3 regions of the Proteiniborus ethanoligenes genome follow, and region 2 is predicted to be linked to each of the others. Evidence: a T-box and tRNA genes for the amino acid it is inferred to sense, from the RefSeq annotation. Region 2 holds a T-box; the other regions hold tRNA genes.

Evidence for each region. The T-box of region 2 lies ahead of argS (arginine--tRNA ligase). A T-box ahead of a tRNA ligase gene usually reads a tRNA of that ligase, here a tRNA-Arg.
Region 1: it has a tRNA-Arg gene. The T-box ahead of argS (arginine--tRNA ligase) is inferred to sense a tRNA for this amino acid. The anticodon was not compared.
Region 3: it has a tRNA-Arg gene. The T-box ahead of argS (arginine--tRNA ligase) is inferred to sense a tRNA for this amino acid. The anticodon was not compared.

The regions. Positions count from the first base shown of each region.
Region 1 is NZ_FNQE01000010.1:787-3,065, forward strand. It holds gene BLV37_RS05320 (MFS transporter) at 1-736, opposite strand, end outside; gene tadA (tRNA adenosine(34) deaminase TadA) at 842-1,291, opposite strand; tRNA gene BLV37_RS05330 (tRNA-Arg) at 1,316-1,392, opposite strand; gene BLV37_RS05335 (D-alanyl-D-alanine carboxypeptidase family protein) at 1,453-2,279, opposite strand, start outside.
Region 2 is NZ_FNQE01000032.1:22,124-24,402, forward strand. It holds gene BLV37_RS12420 (GerMN domain-containing protein) at 1-546, shown strand, start outside; T-box leader at 602-814, shown strand; gene argS (arginine--tRNA ligase) at 959-2,279, shown strand, end outside.
Region 3 is NZ_FNQE01000018.1:41,738-44,016, reverse strand. It holds gene BLV37_RS08695 (class I SAM-dependent methyltransferase) at 134-838, shown strand; tRNA gene BLV37_RS08690 (tRNA-Arg) at 942-1,017, shown strand; gene BLV37_RS08685 (DUF3810 domain-containing protein) at 1,052-2,146, opposite strand.

The DNA.
Region 1 (2,279 bases), on a different contig from region 2:
CATTTTCACTAATATTATATGCTTCCTTCATGTAATTAACAAACCAATTGCTTGTTGCCATTTCCGATGACACATATAGACCAAGACCAATCATGTAAAAATATAAAACCTTGTTTTTAAATATATATCCATAATCAATTTTACTGTCTTTTTGAGCTTTTCTAATAAAGGGTGTCTTGACAGGAATAAATGTAATAAATACTATTCCAAATAATATGGCTATATAGAGATAAATACTTCTCCAGTCTATGCCCTTATACAATAAGGTTCCTGTTGCTTTTTGAGTTATAGTGGCCCCTATTCCATAGCTAAAATGTATTAGGTTCATAAGAATAGCATTAAATCCAGCTGCCAATAATGGTACCATAGTATTTATAGATATCCCTATGAGAGACCAGCCTGCATTTAAGAGAAACATACCTATTAATAAAATAATAAAATTTGGACTCTGAGATAATGTAATTAAGGAAAGCGTCATAAATCCCGTTCCTATGAGTAAAACCTTTTTGTGTCCAATAATTTCACATAGTATCCCACCTAAATAAGAAAAAATAATATAACCTATGGAACCTATGACTATTATGGTGCCTATCTGAGTGTTGCTTACAGAGAAATCCGACTTAAAAGAAGGAACAAAAATTCCCCTGACATTATCACTTATTGCAGACAAAATCATAATGATAAAAATAAATGCTATTAACAGCCTGTTGTTTTTTTCTTTTGCATTATTCATCATATCTCTCTTATTTGCCCCTTTATCAGAATATTTGCTTAAAGCAAGCATTGTAACAATTACTATATTATCAGATAATCTACCATCTTTGTACTAATAAAAGATTGTTTACTTCTCTCTTAGCTTTTTAAAAAACTCTTTCATTATTCTAGAGCATTCATTTTCCATTACACCTAAAGTTATATCTGCCCTATGATTTAACTGCGGATTTTGCACTATATTCATTACAGAGCCACAAGCCCCCATTTTAGGGTCTCTTGCTCCTATGACTATTCTTTCTATTCTAGAGTTTACAATAGCTCCTGCACACATGGCACAAGGCTCTATGGTTACATACATAGTGCATCCCATTAATCTCCAGGCCCCTAAAGCTTCACTTGCTTTTTTTATTGCTATAATTTCTGCATGGGCAGTGGGATCATTTAGTGTTTCTCTCATATTGTAGCCTGTTCCTATTATCTTTTGGTCTTTTACAATAATAGCACCGACTGGTACCTCGTCGATGCTATAAGCTTTGTTTGCCTGATTTAATGCTATGTTCATGAAATACTCATCCATGTTTTCACCTTCAAAAAATAATTGTGGCGCACCCGAGAGGAGTCGAACCTCCGACCTACGCCTTAGGAGGGCGTCGCTCTATCCTGCTGAGCTACGGGAGCACCTTATATAACAACTATATATTTTACACTAATCTCATGTTATTGTCAATGCTCCATGATTTAGGATTCCTTTTTGCTTTGAAAATAATTGTAAATTCTATCAAATAAACTGATTTTTTGAACTGATACTTTAGTATGTAAATCTATAATATAGCTTTCTCCTCCTTTGTCCAGCACATGAACCTGTCCTACTTTGTCTCCGGCCTTTAAAGGGGCCTTTAAAAATTTTTCTAGCTTTATTTCTTGCTTTATTATTTCCCCTTTTTTCACCAGTAAGTTCAAATCTTTTTGAGGATAAATATCTACCTTTGAAATTTTAGCATTTAATATATCTATCTTTTTTATAGAAGTATCTTTATTTAAAATCTGTTTATAGCTGTAGTTTTCTAAGCCATATTCTAACAGCTCCTTGCTTACATTTTTTCTTATTTCTTCAGTTTTTGTCCCCATAACTATTCCTATAAGCCTAAAGGGTTTTGTATTATTTTCATCTTCCTTTATTTCTACTGTAGATATTAGACAATATCCTGCCTCATCCGTAAACCCTGTTTTTAACCCATCTACATTACTTATTAAGCTGAGTAATGGATTAGTATTATCTCTATCATAACCTCTTGAAGGCATAAGCATTTTATTTATTTTAGTTGTTTCTAATATTTGTGGATACTTTGATATTACATATCTAGAGAGTTCAAATAATTCTCTAGTAGTCATCATATTTTGAACTCCATTTTTCAATGGGTACCCATTAGGATTTAGGTATACTGTATTTGCTAATCCTATTTCCTGAGCCTTATCATTCATTAATTTAGTAAATGCATCTGCACTTCCAGATATATGCTCTGCTATTGCTATACAAGAATCATTAGCTGAAACTATCATTATAG
Region 2 (2,279 bases):
TTGAGTTTATTTGGATGCTCTAAAAACAAAAACAAAGAAAATGGAGATGCTGTATCTGCTGACGAAAATAATATTGAAACAGAGCAACAAGAAGAAAGTAAAGATACTAATCAAGTAAAATATCTTGATTATGCGGTTTATTTAAAGCATAAGGATATTCCATATTTATTTGGAGAAAGATTTGAAATAAAATCAAATGATCCAATACTTAATGAAAAAAGAATTGAAGAAATTGCATTAGAAAAGCTATTTGGCTATGATAAGGGAAGTTTTGAATCACCAGTACCTAAGGATACAAAAATATTAGGACTTGAAAAAGAGGGTAGTACCGTTTATCTAGATTTATCTAAAGCATTTATAGATAATATGCCTAAGGATGGAACTTTAACTCAAATGGCACTGGATGCTATAGTAAACACATTGACATTTTTCCCTGAAAATGAAAAAGTAGTTATTAAAGTAGAAGGAGAAAGTATTAAGGAGCTAAATGGAGTTAGGCTAGATAAGGATTTCTCTTTTAGCAGTGAATTTATTCCTGATAAATAAAATACTACTCTTGTATTTGATTGGAATATATGCTATCATTTAAAGCATTAAATAATTAAATTCAAAGATGAGGAAAGTAAGCTGTAGTCATTGTCCAAGCGAGTCAGGTAAGGTGGGAGCTGACACATAGATACATCTGAAGAGAGCCTCGGAGAAGCTATCTGAAATGAGTAGGATGTGCCGATACCCAGCGTTAATGGGCTTGAGTGGGTATGCTTATTAAGCTTACCAATTAGAGTGGTAACACGGGAAATATCTCGTCTCTTTCTTGAGGCGAGATTTTTTTATTTTAAATAGATAGTTTTTCTGGTCATTATGAGTATTAATAAACAATCTATATTCTTTGTAGATTTAGGATATAAAGAATGTGTTATTTCTATCAAACATTATAAATTTAAAAAGGAGGCAAATTATGCTTGATTTTAAAAAAGAAATAGGAAAACTAGTAAGTAAAAACTTTGGCAGTTTAAATGAAGATACCATAATAGAGCTTTTAGAGGTTCCGCCAAATTATGAGCTTGGAGATTATGCTATGCCATGCTTTAGATTAGCAAAAGAGCTTAGAAAATCTCCTAACATTATTGCTCAAGAAATAGTAGATTCTATTAAAGAAAAGAATTTATTTGAAAAAATTGAAAATGTTGGGGCCTATGTGAACTTTTTTATTAATAAAGAAGCTTTAGGGAAAACTGTACTTGAGGAAGTATTTCAGAAGAAAGAAATGTTTGGTTCAGCGAATATTGGGAAAGGTCAGAACGTTACTTTTGACTACTCTGCGCCAAATATTGCAAAGCCTTTTCATGTTGGTCACTTAAGATCAACAGTAATAGGCAATTCTCTATATAAGATTTATAACTTTTTAGGATATAATTCTATTGGAATAAATCATTTAGGTGATTGGGGAACACAATTTGGAAAAATGATTTCTGCGTATAAAAGATGGGGGGATGATGAGGAGATTAAAAAGGAGCCTATAAAATCTCTTCAAGCTCTGTATGTAAAGTTTCATGAAGAAGCAGAGAAAGCTCCCGAACTTGAAGAAGAGGGAAGATATTGGTTTAAAAAACTCGAAGAAGGCGATGAAGAAGCAAGACAAATTTGGAAAAGATTTGTTGATTTAAGCTTAGAAGAATTCAATAGAGTATATGATTTATTAAATGTAAAGTTTGATTACAATACTGGAGAAAGCTTCTATGAAGGCAAAATGGAAAGAATAGTAGATATGCTAAAAGAAAAGAACCTTTTAGTAGAGAGTAAGGGAGCATATGTAGTAGACCTAGAAGAGTATAATATGCCACCTTGTATAATTCTTAAAAGTGATGGAACTACTATATATGCTACTAGAGATATTACCGCAGCCATATATAGAAAGGAAACCTTTAATTTTGCAAAATCCATATATATTACCGACTATTCTCAAAATCTTCACTTTGCACAATGGATGAAGGTAATAGAGCTTATGGGCTTTGATTGGGCAAATCAAATGGAACATGCTCCCTTTGGGAGAGTAAGTACAGAGGAAGGGAGACTTCAAACAAGAAAGGGAAATGTTATTTTATTAGATGATTTATTAATGAAATCTATAGAAAAAGCAAAGGAAATAATCGAAGAAAAGAACCCTAATCTAGAAAACAAAGATGAGGTTGCAAAAATGGTAGGGATTGGCGCTGTTATATTCAATGATTTAAGCAATGGTAAGATTAAAGACATAGTATTTAACTGGGATAGAATGC
Region 3 (2,279 bases), on a different contig from region 2:
AGGACAAAGTTTCTTAGCATGAGACGAAAAAATTTTAATAGCTTACGGGAAGAAATGCTTTGAGACTTTGTCATATTTTGATAAAATATGATATAGTATTATATTATATTTAAAATACAAGGAGTGACAACAAATGAAAAAACTAAGGAGTAAGCTAAAAGACGTAGAAGGTGGAAAGGTACTAGATGTAGCAACTAGGGATGGAGCATTTATTATGAAGCTTAAAGACGGGCTTAAAAGCTATACTGAAATAATAGGTATAGATAATGATGAAGAGATAATTGAGAAAAACAATAAAACAAATACTTATCCTAACATAAAATACTTGGTGATGGATGCAGAAAACATGGATTTTGAAGATAATACCTTCGATATGGTGTGCATGTCAAATACCCTTCATCATTTACCTAATAAGAATAAAATGCTTTCTGAAATGAAAAGAGTATTAAAACCAGGCGGTATATTTATTATAAGTGAACTATTTAGTGAAGAACAATCACCTGCTCAGATGACACATGTAATGCTACATGAACTAGGGGGACTTATAGATACATTGTTAGGAGAACATCATAGTAAGACACTTAAAAAGCAGGAAACAATTGATTTAATTAAAAATATGGGAATACAAATAGATGAGATTTTTGAAGATTATGAAACTGACGAGGGGATACATAAGAGATTAATTGAAAGAGTTCATAAGCTACCACAAAAAGTAGCTAAGATTAAGGATTATCCTGAATTTGATAAATTTATGAAAATGGCTGAAGATGTAAAGAAAAACTTTGACAACTTTGGCATAGAAAGAAGCACACAGCTAGTTATTATGGGTAGATTATAGGAAAGTAAAGTATATTGTAAATAGGATTGTAATATGTTATTATTTTAAAGGCAGATACTTGCCTTTAAAATAATAACATAGGAACTATTAAAAATATTATTATACACCCGTAGCTCAACGGATAGAGCACCTGACTTCGGATCAGGGTGTTGGGGGTTCGAGTCCTCTCGGGTGTGCCATAAAGACCTTGTGATTATAAATTACAGGGTTTTATTACTTCTTATGCTCCTCCCTATATTCTGCTATAAGTAAATCAACCATTCTCCCATAGCTTTTTATACCATCCTTCTGATTATTAGATTTCAGGTAAGTATTGTTTACTTTATTAGAGGCTTTTTCTATAGGACCTTCAAATCTTTTCCAATACTCATTCATAGCTATTAAGTCCTTTTTAAGCTCTGGGCTGTACCTGTTATTCAGCTCATAGTATGCTTCTATATCGCTGCTGTATAATGCGTTCATAGAATGAATAAGGGCAAGTAAGTATCCTGAATATTGAAAATCTACATCTGGGTGTAGCTTACAAGCTAGATAAGCTATATAATTTGCTTCATCTTCACGAGCAAATCCCCTTTGATGTGCCATTTCATGTGTAGCAGTAGAAGGAATAGATACATATGGAATATGGACATTAACATTTGCTTCTGCAGTAAAGGGAAAATATATTCCTGTTATGCCAGTGTAGGACATACCCTTAGAAAAAAGCACAGCCTTGGGAGTCCCGTATTTACCATCCAGCACTGGATATAGCTGGCCTACTTTATCATAACCCTTATAAGCTCTTTTTAAAGTCTGAGAATATGTATCTTTATTTAAGTTCTGGCTATTTAGGTCTAGTTCCTTTCTTAAGCTGTTTGTTTCCTCTATTAAATTTATACAAAGGGACTTAAGCTCATTTATAGATGCAGGCTTAGTATCTAGTCCGATTATTTTGGAGAGTGGTAATCTATAATAATTTAATCCCCATAGGATGATAAATGCAAAATAAACAACGCTTATAGCAATGATTACATTTTTGAAATGTCTGTAGAAATTCTGTAGACTAATATGGCGTGTAATTATTTTAATCAGTATCTTAATTGCATAGATAAGAATAAATAAAAAAGTAAAAATCACTATAAATTCTCCTAGAGAAAAGGGAACGATTCCCGTTACATTGCTTAAAAATATACCTATGTATCGGTATATTCCATTTGAGTATAGCTTCTCAACCAGGTGTGGATTTTTGAGAGACAAAGATACTAAAATAGCTCCCATAGGTGCTAATACTACGAGCCAAAGACTGTTAATACCTTTCTTTTTTTTCAACAGAATCACCCTTTTTCTGGACTAAAATTCTAATTATAATTATAATACAATTATAGCAGATAGAGATAAAGTTACATAAATATTTTGTAAATGCTAAGATTATATCTGTATTTACCTTGGAGAGAAGTTTTTC